DNA from 4 places in the Streptomyces sp. NPDC111606 genome. Region 3 is predicted to be linked to each of the others. Evidence: riboswitches for the same ligand, from Rfam matches in the RefSeq annotation. Region 3 holds a riboswitch; each other region holds the start of a gene.
The links. Region 3 has a riboswitch for cyclic di-AMP ahead of ACZ7M7_RS22055 (M23 family metallopeptidase). Riboswitches for the same ligand answer to the same signal wherever they lie in the genome.

Region 1: another riboswitch for cyclic di-AMP. It lies ahead of ACZ7M7_RS10510 (hypothetical protein); the one in region 3 lies ahead of ACZ7M7_RS22055 (M23 family metallopeptidase).
Region 2: another riboswitch for cyclic di-AMP. It lies ahead of ACZ7M7_RS39795 (transglycosylase SLT domain-containing protein); the one in region 3 lies ahead of ACZ7M7_RS22055 (M23 family metallopeptidase).
Region 4: another riboswitch for cyclic di-AMP. It lies ahead of ACZ7M7_RS19835 (C40 family peptidase); the one in region 3 lies ahead of ACZ7M7_RS22055 (M23 family metallopeptidase).

Annotation. Positions count from the first base shown of each region.
Region 1 covers NZ_JBVKBY010000002.1:587,382-590,742, forward strand. The annotation lists gene ACZ7M7_RS10500 (catalase) at 1-763, shown strand, start outside; gene ACZ7M7_RS10505 (CBS domain-containing protein) at 839-1,231, opposite strand; gene ACZ7M7_RS10510 (hypothetical protein) at 1,691-1,960, opposite strand; cyclic di-AMP (ydaO/yuaA leader) riboswitch at 1,968-2,104, opposite strand; gene ACZ7M7_RS10515 (DNA polymerase Y family protein) at 2,601-3,361, opposite strand, start outside.
Region 2 covers NZ_JBVKBY010000015.1:140,694-144,054, reverse strand. The annotation lists partial or broken gene ACZ7M7_RS39800 (CocE/NonD family hydrolase) at 1-1,582, shown strand, start outside; cyclic di-AMP (ydaO/yuaA leader) riboswitch at 1,864-2,038, shown strand; gene ACZ7M7_RS39795 (transglycosylase SLT domain-containing protein) at 2,044-2,808, shown strand; gene ACZ7M7_RS39790 (HAD family hydrolase) at 2,845-3,361, opposite strand, start outside.
Region 3 covers NZ_JBVKBY010000006.1:110,909-114,269, reverse strand. The annotation lists gene ACZ7M7_RS22065 (HPr family phosphocarrier protein) at 1-91, shown strand, start outside; gene ACZ7M7_RS22060 (GntR family transcriptional regulator) at 325-1,020, opposite strand; gene ACZ7M7_RS22055 (M23 family metallopeptidase) at 1,220-2,002, opposite strand; cyclic di-AMP (ydaO/yuaA leader) riboswitch at 2,016-2,178, opposite strand; gene ACZ7M7_RS22050 (M16 family metallopeptidase) at 2,392-3,361, opposite strand, start outside.
Region 4 covers NZ_JBVKBY010000005.1:251,435-254,795, forward strand. The annotation lists gene ACZ7M7_RS19830 (NAD-dependent epimerase/dehydratase family protein) at 1-713, shown strand, start outside; cyclic di-AMP (ydaO/yuaA leader) riboswitch at 856-1,033, shown strand; gene ACZ7M7_RS19835 (C40 family peptidase) at 1,090-2,592, shown strand; gene ACZ7M7_RS19840 (LacI family DNA-binding transcriptional regulator) at 2,611-3,361, opposite strand, start outside.

The sequences.
Region 1 (3,361 bases), on a different contig from region 3:
GCTCGCCGGTGAGGATCCCGACTCCCATCAGCGTGACCTGCGCCAGGCCATCGAGCGCGGTGAGTTCCCGAGCTGGACCGTGCAGGTGCAGATCATGCCGGCGGCGGACGCGGCGACGTACCGCTTCAACCCGTTCGACCTCACCAAGGTGTGGCCGCACGAGGACTACCCGCCGATCGAGATCGGCAGGCTGGAGCTCAACCGCAACCCGCAGAACGTCTTCGCCGAGGTCGAGCAGTCGATCTTCAGCCCCGCCCACTTTGTGCCGGGCATCGGCCCGTCCCCGGACAAGATGCTCCAGGGCCGCCTCTTCGCGTACGGCGACGCCCACCGCTACCGCGTCGGCATCAACGCCGACCACCTACCGGTGAACCGCCCGCACGCCACCGAGGCGCGCACCAACTCCCGCGACGGCTTCCTGTACGACGGTCGCCACGGCGGCGCGAAGAACTACGAGCCGAACAGCTTCGGCGGCCCGGCCCAGACCGGCCGTCCGCTGTGGCAGCCGTTCGCCGGCTTCACGGCCGGCACGGGTAACCACGAGGCGCCCGTGCACGCCGAGGACGACGACTTCGTGCAGGCGGGCAACCTCTACCGCCTGATGTCGGAGGACGAGAGGGAGCGCCTGATCGCCAACCTGGCAGGTGCCCTCGCGCAGGTCTCGCGCGAGGACATCACCGAGCGGGCGATCGGCAACTTCCGTCAGGCCGACGAGGACTTCGGCAAGCGGCTGGAGGCCGCGGTCCAGGCCCTGCGCGGCTGAAACGACAACCAGCACTGGACCGCTTGCCGTGGCCGGTGGGCCGGGCCCCTTCGGGGGTCCGGCCCATCCGGCGTCCTAGGCGGGCACGTGCTGCCGTGCGGGTGCCCAGCAGCGGATGATGTCGCGGACCGAGACGATGCCCACGGGTTCCTCGTGGTCCAGGACGATCAGATGCCGGAAGCCGCCGTGCGCCATGGCGCGGGCCGCCTCCTCCAGGGTCCATGACGGGGCCGCGAACACGACGTTGTTGGTGGTGTGGTCGTGGGCGCGCTCGGCGTCCGGGTTCTGTCCGAGGCCGACGGAGTTGAGGATGTCGCGTTCGGTGAGGATGCCGATACCGCCGGCATCGGGGTCGTGGACCACGGCCGCGCCGATCCGACGAGCGGACATCAGCGCGGCAGCCTGGCGAAGGGTGTGGGTGGGGCCGATGGTGAGGACCACGGTGCTCATGGCGTCACGTACGAGCATGGATGGAGCCACCTCCTGAAGTGCCCCCGCACCGTTTGTTCATTGTTTCACAAATTCACAAGTGGGGGGACTCTCAGAGTGACAGGTAAAGAGGGGGTCAACAAGGGGGCGCTCAGTAGCGCTCGTAGTGATCGACTGCCTTGGCATGGTGGGGAGTTGTACCTGCACTTGGCGGGGACCTGCGAGGTTGCAGTCGATGATGGTTGCCGTTTGTCGTCCTGGGCCGTTCTCGGACGGCCCACCGACGGCCCAGCTTCGTGGCGAGCGTGGTAGCGCCTTCCTTCGGAGTTCGCAAGGTCGGGTGGCTGTTACCGATCATGAAAAAGAGGTCTTGGTCTGGGGACCAAGACCTCTCACTACTACGAGCGCCCTTTCGCGGGGTTGCCGCCTAGGGGCCGCTCCGCTGTCGTCCCTGCTTGGTGGTGGGGACTAGTCAAAACTCTTGGCAGTAGGTACCGACTACGACTCCTTGCGGACGTACCTGATGACTCCGAAGATGAAGCCGGACAGCACGATCGTTGCCACTACGCCCGTGCTGATCGCCCCGTAGTACGAGGCGTGATCCATTGTCCTTCGGAGGACGCCAGCGGTGCCGCCACCGATGATCCCCACCAGGATGATGATCACAGCCTCGAACTTCCGGATCTTTTTTGATCCGTCGTCCCCGTTCCCGCCGCTGGAACCGGAACCAGCCCCCGAGGCCTGGGAGCCGTTCTGCGTTGCCGTCATGGCTTTCTCTGCCTTCGTCAGTCGCCTGTGAAGGATGACCTGTCGGATTCGGGCTGGCGAAGTTGCCCGGCCGTGGTGCCCACGGCTTCACCCCAAGGGCTGCTCGTCCCGACCGTGGCTTGGTCGTTCCAGCGACCCGTCATGCTGGGTCCCCCACTCCTGCCGTCTCCGTGTGATCGACTGAATCCGGGGCGACGGCAGGACTCGACGTCCGCCCCGGACCGCCCCGCCGTTCAGGTAGCGAGGCTGTCTCGTGGGATGGATAGTGACTCAGGTCTCAGCGAAACGCCCAACCGAAACAGGTGTTTGTGGCGATACTCACCAACGAAGTATTTGGTAGGACAATCTGACTAATCTGCCCTGGTCAAACGGATGTTGACACTCCGTCAGAGGTGCTGGTTGAGCTTGGCAGGTGGATGCGCGTAGATACTCCCGGAGGGTCTTCAGTGTGAGTCGTTGCCCGGGATATGGATGTACGCGACACTCATGGGCGGCTCCGGGCGCTCACCATGTCTTGGGGGCGATTGCGCCGGCGCAGCAGCAAGTCCTCTATGGAGGGCCAGTGCGGCAGCGCTGTGCCGAATCGAGCGCGAGCCCGGGCGGGTTGAGGACCACAACTGACCTCCAGGAGCGGCTCGGGTCACGAGGCGCGGCGGAAGACGGTGGCGGGGCCGATGATGCGGGGGCCGAACTTGTCGCGGACGCGGTCGATGGCCGCTTCGGCGATGAGTCGGCACTCGCGGGCTTCGTCGAAGGTGATCTGGGTTGCGACTTGGTCGGCGTCGATGAGGTCCTCGCCCTTGAGGGCCAGCGCAGTCAGGCGTCCGCGTTGCAGGCCGGCCGCGTCCATGAGCTGGTAGGCGATGAGGCGCAGGTCGTCGTCGTGTCCGGACGGTTCGGCGAGGCGACGGGTCTTCTCCCAGCGGCCGCCACCGGCGAACGTCAGTGTGAGGGTGAGCGCACGGGCCGCCTGGTCGCGGCCGCGCAGCAGTTGCCCGAGGCTCACAACGAGGTCGAGGAGGGCGGCGCGGGCGTCGGCGCCGTCCAGCGTGTGCTGGGCAAACCTCCACCGGACGGTCGCGGCCGCGGGCAGGGCGCGGGGGACGACGGGTCGGGGGTCGATGCCGCGGGCCCGGTCGGCGGCGGTGCGGCCGGCGCGGCCGCCCAGCAGTCGCTGCACCGTGGCCGGCGGCACGGCGGCGAGCAGGCCGACGCTGTGGATGCCGTAGTCGATCAGCGTTTCGGCCTGGCGGGGGCCGATGCCGTGCAGGGCGTCGACCGGCAGCGGGGCCAGCCACGCGCCGGCCTCGCCGGTTTCGACGGCCAGGACTCCGCCGGGCTGTGGGATCTGGGCGGAGGCGGTGGCCGCGACCGTGATCGAGGGGCCGATGCCGACCCTTA
Region 2 (3,361 bases), on a different contig from region 3:
CGGTCTGCTCCGCGGACGATCGCTATGACAACGACGTGCACTACATGGGAGGTTCCGCCCTCGCCGTCGACATGCACGCCTGGGCCTCGACGATGCTGGCCTTCGTCGCCCGCCCGCCGGATCCGCTGTATGCCGGGGACACCTGGCGGGAGATGTGGCTCAAGCGGCTGGACGCCGTCGAACCGTTCCTGCACACCTGGCTCGGCCACCAGACGCGCAACGACTACTGGCGCCACGGCAGCGTCTGCGAGGACTACGGCGCGATCGACGCCGCCGTCCTGGCGGTGGGCCGCCGGCACGACCCGTACCGCGACACCGTCCTGCGCCTCGTCCAGCACCTGCCGGCGGATCGCGTGCGCGGCCTGATCGGCCCCTGGTCGCACCAGTACCCCGACACCGCGGCCTGCCGCCGGGCCCGGCGATCGACTTCCTCCAGGAGACGCTGCGCTGGTGGGACCACTGGCTGAAGGACGAGGACACGGGCGTCATGACCGAGCCCCTGCTGTGCTCGTACGTCAGTGACTCGCACCGCCCGGCCACGGTGTACCCCACGCTGCCCGGCCGCTGGGTCGGCGAGCCCGCCTGGCCCTCTCCGCACGTGCACGCGGTGACGTACGCCTTCCAGGGCGCCCCCGTCCTCGTCCGCTCCCGCATACACACCGGCATCGACGCCGGCCGCTTCTTCCCCTTCGGTAACGACGCCGACCTGCCGCCGGACCAGCGGGAAGAGGACGCGCGGTCCGCCTGCTTCGAGTTCGAAGTGGGCGAGGGGACCTGGGTGTTGGGGCGGCCGAAGGTGCGGCTGCGGCTGACGTCGGAGGTGCCGCGCGGGCAGGTCGTCGCCCGGCTCTGCGACGTGGCACCGGACGCCTCCTCGACCCTGGTCACGCGGGGCGTGCTGAACCTGTCGGCGCGCCACGGCCGGGACCGCACGGTGCCGTGGGAGCCGGGCGCGACCGAGGACGTGAACTTCGAGCTGAACGGCATCGGCCATGCCTTCCCGCCCGGCCACCGCATCCGCCTGGACGTCTCCTCCGCGTACTGGGCCGTGGATCTGGCCCCAGCCCGATTCGGCGGCGGGCTTCGAACTGGAACCGTCGGCAAGCTCGCTGGAACTTCCGGTATGCGCACGTGCGTTGGACGAATCGACTGACGGCACAGCCATCATTTTCGGGGAACCGGAGCAGGCGGAACCGCTCGGCGTGAACTCCCCCATCACGCTGGACGAGCCCCGCTCCGAGCGCCTCGTCGTGCGGGACGTGGCCAAGGCCGAGTGGCGCCTCAAGGTCGACCCCCGGTACAACGGCACGCGCGTGTACCCCGACGGCCTGGAGTTCACCGAGGACGCAGTGGAGACGTACACGATCAACGAGTGGGACCCCCTGTCGGCCCGCACCCGCTCGGACTGGTCGATCCGCCTGCACCGCCCGGAATGGGGTGGGACGCAACCGTGCGCACCCGCTCGGAGATCAGCTGCGACCGGCATGACTTCATCGCCTCCGACGAGGTGATCTGCATGGAGGGCGAAGAGGTACTTTTCCACCGGACATGGGAGAAACGGACTCCACGGACAGCCGGTTAAAGGCGAGTTGGATTCATTGCCCGATTTGCCGCTCTTGTGGAAGCCAGTGAGTTGGGTCACTTATGCCGATTCATGGAACCGTCCTGGCAAACCCACGTCTCCCCTTGCCCCCAGAGCAAGTTGAGGCTTGGCAACCGCAAAGGATCAAGCGCCCCATTCGCACCAGACCATGGTCAACCGGCCAACAGGTGACCACGGCACTTGTTCCGGACATGTGCTCTCGCATACGTTCCCGCTCAGTCGGGCGGACGCCTAATCCTGCCGCCGCCCGAGTCATCCACCCACGCAACTCACTCACGCACGGCAGGAGCGGGGGACCCAGGTAAGTCGCTGGACCGGACGCCTTGATGGCGCGCCGGACCGGCTCGGGGTGAAGTCGCGCCGCCGCACGGTGGCACGGCCGGGCATCTCCCGCCCGAACCCGACAGCTCACCTCGCAGGCGCCGGAGAGGAACAGCGCCATGCCCCGAGGCAAGCACCGCCGCCCCCGCACCAACCCGCTCACCCGGCACGTCATCGCAGCCGGCACCGGTACCGCCGCCCTCGCCATCCCGCTCCTGAGCGCGACCACCGCGAGCGCCGCACAGCCGGCCCAGTCCCCCACCGTCGCGCAGGCCGCTCCCCAGGCCGCCGTGAAGGCCAAGACCCTCGCGTACACCACGAAGAAGGGCGACACGCTCTACGGCATCGCCGACCGGTACGACGCGCAGGGCGGCTGGAAGCAGCTCTACAAGGACAACCGCAAGGCCGTCGGCGACGACCCCCGTCTGATCCACCCGGGCCTCGACCTGGAGGTCCGGGCGACGAAGAAGGCGAGCTCGCCGGGCAAGTCGGCCGACAAGGCGTCCGCGCCCGCCAAGAAGTCCAACGTCGCCAAGGCCACCCAGTCGTCCGTGAAGAATTACCCGAACAACCTGGACGGCTGGATCCGCAACGCACTGGACATAATGTCGCAAAACGGAATTCCGGGTTCTTACGAGGGCATTCACCGCAACATCATGCGCGAGTCGTCCGGCAACCCCCAGGCCATCAACAACTGGGACTCCAACGCCGTCGCGGGCACCCCGTCCAAGGGCCTCCTGCAGGTCATCGACCCGACCTTCGCGTCGTACCACGTGCCGGGGACGGTGTACGACCCCTACGACCCGGTCGCGAACATCACGGCCGCGTGCAACTACGCGGCCGCGCGTTACGGCTCGATCGACAACGTCAACGGTCCCTACTAGGCCCTGGCGCGGGAGCCTGGCCGCCGACGACATGCCCTACCGGGCGAAGTCGGCCAGGCTCCCCGCGAACAGCCTCTCGAGGACGACGGCGATGCCGTCGTCCTCGTTCGAGAGAGTGATCTCGTCGGCGACCGCCTTGAGTTCGGGATGCGCATTGGCCATCGCCACCCCGCGGGCGGCCCAGTCGAACATGGGGATGTCGTTGGGCATGTCCCCGAAGGCGATCGTCTCGCGAGCGCCGAGACCGAGATGCTCGGCGGCGAGCGCGAGACCGGTCGCCTTGGTGATGCCGCATGGCTGGAGTTCGACGGTCCCAGGCCCCGACATGGTGACCGTCGCGAGGGAGCCGACCACCGACCGCGCCGTCGCCGCCAACTCGTCGTCGGACAGGGTGGGATGGCGCAGCAGCACCTTACTGATCGGCTCACACCACAGGTCGTCGCGGTGCCGGACGCGTACGGCGGGCAGGGTGGGGTGCGGCATCAGGTACCCGGGCTCGATGAGCGTGAGCCCGTCCACGCCGTCCTGGTCGACGGCCGCGTACACCTGCCCC
Region 3 (3,361 bases):
CGCCTCCGACGCCGAGGGTGCGGACGCCGCCCTCGACCGTCTGGCGAAGCTGGTCTCCGAGGGCCTCGAGGAGCTGCCCGAGACGGTCTGAAGGACCTGAGCGGGACTCCACAGCAAGCGGTGAAGCCGCGTCCGCCTTTCCGGCGGGCGCGGCTTCGCTGTTTTCGGCAGGCGGCGTCCTGATTTCAGGCAGGCGGCGCCCTGATTCGAGGGCCGCGGTTCCGCTATTTGAGGCTGACGTCCCGAGAATTACCCGCATACCTGAAAAAGGGCAGCGGAAATTACTCGCCTCCGAATATGCCCTCTTTGTATACGGCGCCCGTGTTAATGCCGCAGGCTCGGCATGTTTACGGGATGTTGCGAATTCCTCACACGCTCCGTGCGATCACCGCGGGAGCCGAAGCGCAGCCGGTGCGCGGAGATCGAGCGCTCGGTGTGCAGCGCCGTGATCGCGCGGGCGCGCTCGCCGTCGCCGCGCGCCACCGCGTCCACGATCGCGCCGTGCTCGGTCCAGGACTCCACGGGGTCGACCGGTGCCTCGACCGCGTACATCCAGGCGATCTTGTGGCGCAGCTGGGTCAGCATCGAGGTCAGGGCGGGGCTGCCGGAGGCCTGGGCCAGCGTCTCGTGGAACCAGCCGCCCAGCGAGCGCAGATCCTCGCTGTTTCCCCGCCTGGCCCGCTCCTGGCCCAGCCTGACCAGGCCGCGCAGGACCTTCAGATGGGCCTCGGTGCGCCGCTGGGCGGCCCGGGAGGCGCCGAGCGGCTCCAGGAGGGCACGCATCTCCAGCAGGTCGGAGGCCTCCTGTTCACTCGGTTCGGCGACGCATGCGCCCGCGTGCCGCCGGGTCACCACGAAGCCCTCCGCCTCCAGGGTGCGCAGGGCCTCGCGCACGGGGACGCGGGAGACGCCGTAGCGACGGGCGAGGAGTTCCTCGGTGAGCCTGCCGCCGCGCGCGTGGACCCCGGCGACGATGTCGTCCCGGATCGCGGTGCATACCGAGTGCGCCGGAATACGCATGACCGACCTCCGCCTTAATCCCCGTGAAACGTCGACGAATGACGTGTGTTCAGTGACTCTATTGCAACCGGCCGGAATTTCCGACGGGAGGCCGGAATCCATGGATATTTTTTGGACAGCGGGTCGTTCGAAACGCCGAAAGCCCCGGCTCGGGGAGCCGGGGCTTTCGGAAGACGCGGGGGCCGTCAGCGGTGGGGCGTCAGATGTTCACACCGTGCGAGCGCAGGTAGGCGACGGGGTCGATGTCCGAGCCGTACTCCTGCGTCGTGCGGGCCTCGAAGTGCAGGTGCGGCCCGGTGACGTTGCCGGTGGCGCCGGACAGGCCGATCTGCTGACCGGGGGTGACCGTCTGTCCCACCGAGACGGATATGGACGACATGTGGCCGTACTGGGTGTACGTACCGTCGTTCATCTTGATCACGACCTGGTTGCCGTACGACCCGCCCCAGCCGGCCTCCACGACGGTGCCGGAGGCCACCGAGTGGACCGAGGTGCCGCTGGCGGCGTGGAAGTCGACGCCGGTGTGGCTGCCGGAGGACCAGACGGCCCCGCCGGCCTTGTAGCCGGTGGAGACGTACGAGCCGGAGATCGGGGCGACGTAGGACAGCAGGCGCTTGCGCTCGGCCTCGCGGGCGGCGCGCTCCTTGGCCTCGCGCTCCTTCTTCGCCTGCGCGGCCGCCTTCTTGCGCGCGGCCTCCTCGGCGGCCTTCTTGCGGGCCGCGGCCTCCTTGGCGGCCTGCTCCTGGGCGGCGGCCTGGGCGTCGATCTGGTCGGCGATCGAGTTCTCGACGGCGACGACGGGGATGAGGCCGGTCTGCTCGACGGCCGGTTCGGCGGCGAGCGCCGGGGCGGCCAGGGTGCCGATGACGCCGGTGGCGGTGAGTGCGGCGACGCCCGCGGCGCGGGCGGTGGTGCGCTCGAAGCGGCTGGGGCGACGGTGCTTGCCCGCGGGACGCTTCCCGGTGGCGCAGGTGAACGCCATGAAGTGGCTGGTCCTTTCCTTCCTTCTCGCCTACCGGGTTAGCTGACGGGTTCGGAGCAGGAAGGTCTCCTACGGACCCCCTCGCGGCTGCGCGGGCGTCCGATTCACCCCAGGGACTTCGATGGGTCCCCGGCTCCCCTGGCTCGCGCCGTACGGGGACTCGGCGATGGCTGTCCGGTGCCGCGGGCGCGGCGCAGTGCCTGACGGACAGCCCGGAAGACGCTAAACGGGGCATCTTTCAATCCCCAAACGGATCCTGCCTTTTGTAGTGCATCCCACAGGTCAGACAGGCAACCTCTCCCTCAATTCGGGCATAAAGGGGCCCTGGTGACTCTTCCGTCACCAGGGCCCCTACGCACGCGTGCCGTCTTGGGCGCCGCGTCTGTCCCCTACTCGGCCGCCACGACGCTGACTTCGCCGATGCCGAGGGCCTCGACGGGCTCCCGGATCTCGGCCGCGTCGCCGACCAGGATCGTCACCAGACGGTCGACCGGGAAGGCGCTCACGGCCGCCGCGGTGGCCTCGACGGTGCCGGTCGCGGCGAGCTGCTGGTACAGCGTCGCCTGGAAGTCGTCGGGCAGGTGCTGCTCGACCTGGTCGGCCAGCGTGCTCGCCACGGCCGCGGCCGTCTCGTACTTCAGCGGCGCCACCCCGACGAGGTTCTGCACGGCGAAGTCCCGCTCGGCGTCGGTGAGTCCCCCATCGGCGACACCGCGCAGGACCTTCCAGAGGTCGTCCAGGGCGGGACCGGTGTTCGGGGTGTCCACGGAGCCGCTGATGGCGAGCATCGCCGCACCCGAGCCGTCCGGGGCGGAGCGCAGGACCTGCCCGAACGCGCGGACACCGTAGGTGTAGCCCTTCTCCTCGCGCAGGACCTTGTCCAGGCGGGAGGTGAGGGTGCCGCCGAGGCAGTACGTGCCGAGCACCTGCGCGGGCCAGACACGGTCGTGCCGGTCGGGGCCCACACGGCCGATCAGCAGCTGCGTCTGGACGGCGCCGGGGCGGTCCACGATGACGACGCGCCCGGTGTCGTCCGCGGTCACCGGCGGGACCGGCCGGGGCTGGGCCGGGGAGCCGGTCCAGGCACCGAGGGTGTCGCCGAGGAGGGCGTCGAAGTCGACGCCGGTGAGGTCGCCGACGACCACGACGGTGGACGTCGCCGGGCGCACATGCCGCTCGTAGAAGGCACGTACACCGGCGGAGTCGATGCCGGCGACCGTGTCCTCGGTGCCCTGGCGAGGGCGGGACATGCGCGAGGTCGCCGGGAACAGCTGCCGGGACAGCTCCTTGGCGGCACGGCGCGAGGGGTTGGCCAGCTCGTGCGGGATCTCGTCGAGGCGGTTGCGCACCAGGCGCTCC
Region 4 (3,361 bases), on a different contig from region 3:
CGGCCGTCGAGCGGACACCCACAATCGAAAGACTCGTCCTCACCTCGACCGTGGGTGCGATCTTCGGCGACTACGCCGACGTACTGGCCATGGACGACGCGGTGCTGTCGGAGCGCCACTTCAACACCACCAGCACGGTGGAGAACAACCCGTACCACTACGCGAAGACGGTCGCGGAACGCGCGGCGTGGGACGCGGAGGCAGCCCAGGGCCGCTGGCGGATGGTGTCGGTCAACCCCGGCCTGATCCTGGGCCCCTCCCTCACCCCCACCTCCGAGTCCGGCAGCCTCTTCCTGCTGGAGGAGCTGTTCAAGGGCTACTTCTTCTACGGCGCACCCGACTTCAGCTTCACCACGGTGGACGTGCGCGAGGTGGCCGACGCGCACATCGCGGCGGCCCGGAACCCGGACGCGAAGGGCCGCTACATCCTCGCCGCCCCGACCATGACGTCCTTCCAGGAGATGTCCCGCATGATCCGGGCCCGCCATCCCCGTGACCTGCGCCTCCCGCGCACCGCGCTGCCGCACTGGCCGGTTCACGTCCTGGGCCCGGCGTTCGGGCTGAGCCAGGACTACATCCGCAAGCACCTCGGCATCCGGTTCCAGGTGGACAACAGCCGCAGCATGAACGAGCTGGGCATTACCTACCGTCCGATCGAGCAGACGGTCCTCGATCATTACGAAGCGTGGCGAAGTCAGCGCGCCGCGAGATGAATCCGGTCTCCTTCTCACTCAGAGCGTCGAAGGTCACAAAAACGTATCGGACATTTCACATGTCAATCTTCACGCGGGGCTCACAAGTTGGTTAGGTTACGCATCGGACCGCACGACGACCTCCGGCGAACCCCGCCGGGACGCGCGGCCTCCGCCGAGTCCGGTGCGCACCCGCAAGGGTCCACTGGAGCCGGGGACCCAACCGAACTTGGGGTGAATCGGCCCAACCGCCCTTCGGGGCAGGGGCCGTAGGGCACACCTTCCGGAGACGACCGCCCGAACCCGTCAGCTAACTCGGTAGGCGGAGTACGGAAGGAGTACGTCACCCATGGCGCCGGAACGCACCGCGCGTCCGGGGGCACTGAGCCTCCCTGGCATGCGCAATTCCGCACTCGCGTCGGCAGCCCTGACCTCTGTGGCCCTGCTCGCCCAGACGGCCAACGCTGCCCCCTCTGCCGCGGACGAGGCGCCGAGCCGCGAGGAGGTCAGCCGGCGGGTCAGCTCCCTCTACGACCAGGCCGAGTCGGACACGGGGACCTTCAACGCCACCCGCGCGGCGGCGACGGGATCGCGGGCGCGCACCGACCGGCCGACGGACACCGCACGCCGGGCCGCCGCCACGCCCCGCGACGACGAGAGCAGGCGCAGCGACCCCGCGCTCGACAGCGTCGCGCGGCAGTGGTTCGACGCCGCCCGGGCGAAGGTGGGTCCGATTGTTCCGGCAGTGCTGCCGACCGACCGGATGCCCGACCGCCCCGCCGGGACGCGGTCCCAGCGCCCGGCGGACGGCCCCGATCAGGCGCGGGAGTCGTCGGGCCGCAGCGCCCTGGAGCTGCCCGCCGCGCCGGTCGCCGAGCTGACGTCCGGTGCGGCCACCCGGACGGCTGCCGTGGCCGAACTGACCGCCGGGCCCGTTGCCGCGCTTCCGGCCGCTTCGGAGGCGCTGCAGCAGACGACCGCCGGGAGCGCCCTCGCTCTGCCCGTCCCGGCCGCCGAACTCACGGCCGAGCCGCAGGAGCGGTCCGCTCTGCGCACGACCAAGGAGCAGAACCAGCGCAAGCTCGACCGGGCACGCGCCTTGTTGTCCGCGTACAGCGCGCGGCAGAGCGCGCCGCTCGCGGCGATCGAGGCGGCGCCGGTCACCGAAACCTGGAGTGCCACGCCGACCCAGGTACAGCCCTCGGCCGAGGCACAGCCCTCGGCCGACGCACAATGGCAGGCACTGCAGGCACAGGGGCCGAACGGCCTCACCACGGTCCCGGCCGGCACGACGGCCTGGGGCGCGCCGGCGCCCTGGACCACCACGCCGGACCCGCTCACCGACCCGCTCCCGACAGTCACCACGCCGGACCCCCTCACCGACCCGCTCCCGGTAGTCATCGCGAGCCAGGCCATTGCCACGGACCGGAACGCAACCGCAGGTCCGGCAACCACCGCTGCCGGACCTGCGATCGACCCGAACCCGGTCCTCGACACGAACCCGTCCCTCGACCCGATCGCCGCCCTCACGTCAACGGGCCCGCAGGACACCCGGGCCCTGCGCGCCCTGGACTTCGCCCACGCCCAGATCGGCAAGCCCTGCGTCTGGGGCACGACGGGCCCGGAGGCCTACGACGGAGCAGGCCTCACCCAGGCCGCCTGGAAGGCCGCGGGCATCGCCCTCCCCCGCACCGCACCGGAACAGGCGACCGCCGGCCGTGGCATCGCCGTCACCCACGCCGAGCCCGGTGACCTGGTCCTGTTCCATGCAGGCCACGTCGGCATCTGCTCCGGAACCGGCACGATGATCCACGCCCCCGGCCCGGGAACCTCCATACGCGAGGAGTCGATCTACTACGCAGGGGAGTCGGCGATCCACAGCGTGATCCGGCCCGCCTGAGCCGCCTGTCGGCCGCCGTCACGGGACGCGCGGGGCCGGCCCGCTCGTGCCCCGCACCACGAGCTTGGGATCCAACACGGCCTCGCGCGGCTCCAGTTCCGGCTTCTCCAGCCGCTCCACGGCGAACCGCACCGCGTACTCCGCCATCAGCACAGCGTCCTGACGGACCGTCGTCAGACCGATCGGCATCAGATGGGAGAGGTGACTGTCGTCGTAGCCGACGACGGACATGTCGCGCGGCACCTCGACGCCCGCGCGGGTCAGGGTCATCAACAAGCCCATGGCGCAGCGGTCGTTGCCCGCGAGGACCGCGGTGGGCAGGGGCAGGCCCCGGTCACGCTCGGCGACTAGCAGGCGGCCCGTGTCGATGCCCGAGTCCTCGGTGTGCGCGCCCGGGAGGACCCGCACCTCGGACTCCAGCCCGTGGCGGCGCATCGCGGCCCGGTAGGCGCGTCGCCGTTCGGCCGAGCCCGGGCCGCGCCCGCCGTCGATGTGCACGATCCGGCGGTGCCCCAGCTCCACGAGATGGTCCATGGCCTGCCGTACGCCCTTGCCCTCGGCGCTGTGCACGAAGTCCACGCGGGCGCCCAGGGCGCGACGGCCGACCGATACGGCCGCCGCTCGGTGGCCGAGTTCGTCGAGGTAGGCCGGCTCGGCGTCGGGGGCGAGCAGGATCAGCCCCTCGCAGCGGTGGCTGAGCAGCGCCTCGATCGCCTTGGCCTCGCTGCGGCCCGGGGTCGTCCCGGAGAGCAGGACGTCGTAGCCGAGC